Regions from separate parts of the Nocardia sp. NPDC127579 genome, predicted to be linked through region 1. Evidence: predicted binding sites of a transcription regulator. Region 1 holds the regulator's gene; the other holds the start of a gene.
What was found. Region 1 encodes HspR, which represses chaperone genes until heat shock. Its sites were predicted from a motif close to ANNTGAGTNNNNNNNACTCANNT; they were not measured.
Positions count from the first base shown of each region.

Region 2: a site for HspR is predicted at 1,860-1,882, ahead of lon (endopeptidase La). Genes of this name have one in related genera too.

Region 1 is NZ_JBHXVZ010000007.1:475,159-478,570, forward strand. Features, by position in the region: gene grpE (nucleotide exchange factor GrpE) at 1-572, shown strand, start outside; gene dnaJ (molecular chaperone DnaJ) at 594-1,763, shown strand; gene ACFVMC_RS25105 (heat shock protein transcriptional repressor HspR) at 1,763-2,173, shown strand; gene ACFVMC_RS25110 (globin domain-containing protein) at 2,696-3,412, shown strand, end outside.
Region 2 is NZ_JBHXVZ010000001.1:1,495,811-1,499,222, forward strand. Features, by position in the region: gene ACFVMC_RS06425 (PrsW family intramembrane metalloprotease) at 1-1,055, opposite strand, end outside; gene ACFVMC_RS06430 (hypothetical protein) at 1,052-1,663, opposite strand; gene lon (endopeptidase La) at 1,961-3,412, shown strand, end outside.

The DNA.
Region 1 (3,412 bases):
TCGACCCTGAAACGGGCGAGGTGCGGGAACCGGTCGCGGCGGAGGCCGCGGCCGGGAACGGCAGCGAAGCCCCGGAGGCGGCCGATCAGCTCGCCGACACCATCAGCGTGGAACTGGCCGAGCGCACCGCCGATCTCCAGCGCCTGACCGCGGAGTACGCCAACTACCGGCGCCGCGTCGACCGCGACCGCAAGGCCGCGATCGACGGCGCCAAGGCGGCCGTGGTCACCGAATTGCTCGGTGTGCTCGACGATCTGGACCGGGCCCGCGCGCACGGCGATCTGGAGGGCCCGCTCAAGGCGGTCGCCGACAAGCTCGCCGGCGCACTGCAGAAGCAGGGTCTCGAGGAGTTCGGCGCGGAGGGCGAGCCCTTCGACCCGACCCTGCACGAGGCCGTGCAGCACGAGGGTTCCGGCCACGAGCCGGTCCTGGGGCTGGTCATGCGCAAGGGTTATCGCTTCGGCGAGCGGGTGCTGCGGCACGCGCTGGTCGGGGTCACCGATCCGGTGGCCGAGCAGCCCGCGGCGGAAACGGCGGCATCGGATGCTGATGCCGAAGCGAACAACGAGTAGTCCGGAAGGAGGAGACGCACGGTGAGTCAACGCGAGTGGATCGAGAAGGACTTCTACAAGGAGCTGGGCGTCTCCTCCAACGCCACGCAGGACGAGATCAAGAAGGCTTATCGCAAGCTGGCTCGTGACCTGCACCCGGACGCCAATCCCGGTGATACCAAGGCCGAGGAGCGGTTCAAGTCCGTCAGCGAGGCGCACGCCGTGCTGTCGGATCCGGCCAAGCGCAAGGAGTACGACGAGACACGTCGCCTGTTCGCGGGCGGCGGTTACGGTCGCGGCGGGTTCAATCCCGGTGCGTCGGGCGGGTTCTCGCAGGACTTCAATATCGGGGATATCTTCGGCGGTGCCGGTGGCGGCGCCGGCGACGGTGGCCTCGGTGATCTGTTCGGCGGCCTGTTCAACCGGGGTGGCGGCGGTCAGCGCACCACCAGCCGTCCGCGGCGCGGCTCCGATGTGGAGACCGAGACGACGCTGGGCTTCCGCGAGGCGGCCCAGGGTGTCACGGTGCCGCTGCGCATGACCAGTCCCTCGCCGTGCACCACCTGTCACGGCAGCGGCGCGAAGCCGGGCACCAGTCCGCGGGTCTGCCCGAACTGCAACGGAACCGGCATCATCAGCCGCAACCAGGGCGCGTTCGGATTCAGCGAGCCGTGTGACGACTGCCGGGGTTCGGGTTCGATCATCGATGACCCGTGCGTCGACTGCCACGGCAGCGGTATCCAGAACCGCACCCGCACCATCACCGTCCGGATTCCCCCGGGCGTCAGTGACGGGCAGCGGATCCGGCTGGCCGGGCAGGGCGAGGCGGGCCTGCGCGGCGCGCCCTCGGGTGATCTGTTCGTGACGGTGCATGTCAGTCAGGACAAGGTGTTCGGCCGCAACGGCGACGACCTGACCCTGGCCCTGCCGGTCAGTTACAGTGAATTGGTGCTGGGCACAACGGTTTCCGTGCCTACGCTGGAGGGTCGCGTCGGTGTGAAGGTGCCTCCGGGTACCGCCGACGGGCGCATCCTGCGGGTGCGCGGGCGCGGTGTGCCCAAGCGCGGCGGCGGCGCGGGTGATCTGCTGGTCACCGTCAAGGTCGCGGTGCCGCAGAAGCTGGATGACGAGGCCACCGAGGCGCTGCGGCGCTATCAGGAGGCGGAGAAGACCAGCGGCTTCGATCCCCGTGCAGGATGGGCAGGTTCGTAATGTCCCACAATCCGAAGAACGCGCCCGGGTCCGGGTCCGGGGCCTCGCGTACCGAGTTCTTCATGATCTCGGTGGCGGCCCAGTTGGCGGGTATGCACGCGCAGACGCTGCGCACGTATGACCGCCTCGGACTGGTGACGCCGCAGCGCACTTCGGGCGGCGGCCGGCGCTACTCGTCCCGGGATGTGGAGCTGCTGCGCGAGGTGCAGCGGCTGTCGCAGGACGAGGGCGTCAATCTGGCCGGGATCAAGCGCATCATCGAGCTGACCAATCAGGTCGAGGAGCTGCAACAGCGAGTGAGCGAGATGGCTGCCGAGCTGGAGCGGTTGCGCGCGGGGTATCGCCCCGATTTCGCGCCGCCGCAGCGCAGTACCGCACTGGTGGTGTGGAAGCCACGACACCAGCGCTAGCATCCGATCAGCTACACATTCGGGCCTCGGGTCCGGTCCGCCGTCGGGCGGTCCGGATTCCGGGGCCCGAGTGCGTTGTCACGGGCCCCGAGGCGGGGTTTGCTGGCGACCACGAGAGTTAACTGTCCGGCGACTCCGCCGGATTGTCCGGCGAATTCAAGCGTCGCCCAGGCCGCCGGATGCGGAGCGGTTGCCGTATCCGGTAGCCGACGGTGCGCAGCCTGTTGCTGTGTGATCGCTCCTCATCCAGGACAAGAGCGGGTCATGCAGAACGAGTCGCGCGAATTCAATGACAGTCCTGCCGATTTCGGCAGAGAACCTTGAATACCAGTTGGTTTCCACCGCTTTTCACATAACGTATATTCGTTTTAGCCGAATTACACGCTTGATGTTCAAGCGAACGATTCCGTTGCTGGCAAACCTCCCCTACACTCCAATCATCGGCTGCTGCCGAGTGACCCACACGACTTTCAGTCACCGGGGCGAGCAAGAGTTCGAGCGCGGAATGGGGTTGTGACGCATATGGATTCGCGGACTGTCGCTTTGATCAGAACCACGTTCAAGGCGGTTGCTGCCGAAGAATCCGGGCCAGAGAGACTAGCCCGGTCCTTCTATTCGATCTTGTTCACCGAGTACCCACAGATCCGCGATTTCTTCCCGGCCGCAATGGATTCCCAGCGCGACCGCCTGGTCCGGGCAATCTCCTACACCCTGGACCGGCTCGAGGAGCCGAACAAGCTCCTCCCGTTCCTCGCCCAACTCGGCCGCGATCACCGCAAATACGGTGTGCGAGACGAGCATTACCAGGCCGTGGCGCATTCGCTGCGCACCGCGATGAGCCGCTTCGCGGGCAACGAGATGTGGACCGACGAGGTCGACCACGCGTGGGAACAGGGCCTGACCCTCATCTGCGACACCATGATCGGCGCCGCTGCCAAGGAGACCACCCCGCCGGTGTGGTCCGGCACCGTGCTGGAACACCGCATGGTGCTGCACAACCTGGCCGTGGTGCGGTTACGCCTGGATCAGGCGATCAAATACGCTGCCGGACAGTACATCAGCGTGCAGATCCCGGCACGGCCGCGGATGTGGCGCTACCTCTCGCCCTCGGTCCCCGCGAATGCCAACGGCGAGATCGAATTCCACATCCGCGGCGTCCTCGGCGGGTGGGTGAGCCCCGCCATGATCAACCAGACCGTCGTCGGTGACCAGTGGCTACTCGGTTCCCCCCTCGGCGGG
Region 2 (3,412 bases), on a different contig from region 1:
GGCCCCAACAGTCTCATTGCGTTCGCCGGGGTGTCAACGCGGCCCGTCGCGCGCAGATAGGTGCCGTAGCCCTGGACCCAGTCGATCAGCCGGATCTGACGACGCCGCAGGTCGAGCCCGGTGGCCGCTTCGTGCCGGGCCCGCCGCCGGGACCGCCGGGTCAGCAGGGTGGCCGGTTCCTCCGCGGGCGCGGCGCCGCGGGCCACCGCCGTCGCCACGGTGGCCAGGAACCAGCGCCGTTCATCGCGCACCACCGCCGCGTAGATCACCGCGAAGATCAGCACCGCCGCCGTCATCCGCAGCGCCACGATGCCGAGCGGGTATCCCTCCCGCGGCTGCGGCGAATCCCACAGGAAGTGGAAGAAGACGCCGAGCAGATAGAACAGCGTGAATACGCGCACCCGCTTGCCCATCGGCCAGTCCGCCCGCGCCACGGCAGCCACGATGCCGATCCCGGCCAGTGCGGTGAGCATCCAGTGCGAGGTGAGCCCGGTCAGTAATCGGACCGCGCCCACCAGAATCGCGTCGGCCGCGCTCGGCTGGGCCGCGCCGAGTCCGACATTCGCCTCGTAGGTCGCGTTCTCCACGACCTGGAAGCCGAGGCCGGTGCAGCCGCCGAGTAGCAGTCCGTGGATCGGGCGCCACAGGCGTGACCGCCACAACCAGGCCACGGTGAACACGCCGAGCCCCTTGATCGCCTCCTCGGCGATCGGCGCGGAGATCGCGGCCTGCCAGTTGATGGCGAAGGCGTCACCGGCCAGGTTCTTGATCACCGCGAGATTGTGGTCGTTGGCCCACATGGCGATCCCCGGCCCGGCCAGCGCGCCCCAGGCGAAGCCCATCAGCAGCGCCGACCAGATCCAGTGGTGGGCGCGCAATCGGTCCAGATGCAGGATCAGCGCGCCGAACACCAGGAAGGTCGCGAGGACGAACGGTGCGCCGACCAGGCTGTCGCGCCAGGTGAGCAGCAGCACCGGCAGCAGCTGGATCAGCAGCCCCGCCGCACCCGTGACCAGGGCCAGACAGTAGACCCAGAAGACCGGGGATCTGCTCACGACCGATCGGCCTGGAGCGTGTCGACGATCGTGTCGAGTTGCTCCAGCGTGGCGTCGTCACCGCGCAGCACCATCGTGACCACCAGGTTCTGGTTGCCGAGGATCGCGCAGACGCCCTTGGTCGCGGTGCCGTGGCAGGCCGGTCCGGCGAAACCGTGGTGGTTCCACATCTCCCAGCCACGATCCCATTCGGCCGGAAAGCCCTGGACGCCCAGGACTTTCAGCCGCCACGCGGCCGCGTCCGCGAAATCGGTCGCGCCGTTGACGACATTCACGGCCAGCACCGTGTCGTCGCGGGTCAGCAGCGCGGCGGAGCTGTCACCGGTGGGACGGCGGTCCCAGCCCGCGACGCCGGAGAACGCAATGGTGTCGGGTGCGGTGCCCGCGGCGGTCAGCTCGACGACCGAGTCGGCGTGCTGCGCGGTCTCGCGATCCGGGACCAGCGTGGCCAGCAGGGCCGGAACAGCGAGCAGCGCGGCGAGCACCAGCAGCACGATGACGGCGATTCTCCAGTCCCGGCGTTGCGGCGGCGGCATCTGCAGCACATCCGCCATGCGCGCTGCGGGATCCCGCCATGCGGGTTCCGGATCCCAATCTTCATGTGGCACGCCACTGGTCATCTTCGACGCTCCGCTCGCTTCGATCGCGTGGGTAACCGGAGAAAACTGGCCGTAACCTGCGGCTCAGCCGTTCAACGATATGTCAGCGGGCCCGTGCTCGCGGTGAGCGACGCGGCAAACCGACCGCTCGCATTCGCTGTCAGCGAACGTGGGCGGGCGGCTGGAACAAACCCGGGGCAGGCGGGGTTGACTGGACATCGCTCAACTTTCAGAAGGGTCGAAGACGTGACTACACCTCAGAACCTGCCGGTGCTGTTCCTCACCGATCCGATCGTGCTGCCGGGCATGGTCGTGCCCATCGAACTCGACGAATCCGCGCAGGCCGCGATCGACGCCGCGCGGGCGGCGAAACTGGATCAGGTGCTCGTCGCACCGCGCCTGGACACCGGCTACGCCGCCTACGGCGTGGTCGCCACCATCGAACAGGTCGGCCGGATGCGCGGCGGTGCACCCGCCGCCGTACTCAAGGCCGAACGGCGCGCCAAGATCGGCCACGGAGTCACCGGGCCGGGCGCCGCGCTGTGGGTCGAGGCCGAACCGGTCGAGACCGGCGCCGCCGACGGGCGTACCCGTGAGCTCGCGGCCGAATACAAGAAGCTGGTCGTCTCGGTGCTGCAACGGCGCGAGGCCTGGCAGATCATCGACGCCGTCAATCAGCTCGACGATCCCGCCGCCATCGCCGACACCGCCGGGTACGCCTCGTACCTGACCGCCGACCAGAAGCGCGAGCTCCTCGAAACCCCGGACGTCGCAGCCCGTTTGACCGCGCTGATCGACTGGACCAAGGCGCATATCGCCGAGGCCGAGGTGACCGAGAAGATCAGCGACGAGGTGCGCGAGAACGTCGAGAAGACCCAGCGCGAATTCCTGCTGCGCCAGCAGCTCAACGCCATTCGCAAGGAACTCGGCGAGGACGAACCCGACGGCGCCGACGACTACCGCACCCGGCTCGAGCAGGCCGACCTGCCCGCCGAGGTGCGCGAGGCCGCGTTGCGCGAGGTCGGGCGGCTGGAGCGAGCCAGCGATCAGAGCCCGGAATCCGGGTGGATCCGCACCTGGCTGGACACCGTCCTGGAACTGCCCTGGACCGTGAAAACCGAGGACAGCACCGATATCTCGGCGGCGCGGGCCGTGCTCGACGCCGATCACCACGGGCTGGACGAGGTCAAGGACCGCATGGTCGAGTACCTGGCCGTGCGGGCTCGCCGCGCCCGGCGCGGACTCGAGGTGGTCGGCGGCCGCGGCTCCGGCGCGGTGCTGGTGCTGGCCGGTCCGCCCGGTGTCGGTAAGACCTCGCTCGGTGAGTCCGTGGCGCGGGCGCTGGGCCGCAAGTTCGTCCGGGTCGCGCTCGGCGGCGTCCGCGACGAGGCCGAGATCCGTGGCCACCGCCGCACCTACGTGGGCGCTCTGCCCGGCCGGATCGTGCGCGCCGTGAAGGAAGCGGGATCGATGAATCCCGTTGTGCTGCTGGACGAGATCGACAAGGTCGGCGCCGATTTCCGCGGTGATCCGGCGGCGGCGCTGCTCGAGGTGCTCGACCCCGCGCAGAACCACACCTTCCGCGATCACTACCTGGATCTGGATCTGGACCTGTCCGACGTGCTGTTCATCGCCACCGCGAACGTGGTGGAGTCCATTCCCGGCCCGTTGCTGGACCGGATGGAACTGATCACCGTCGACGGGTACACCGAGGCCGACAAGGTCGCCATCGCGCGCGACTTCCTGGTGCCGCGGCAG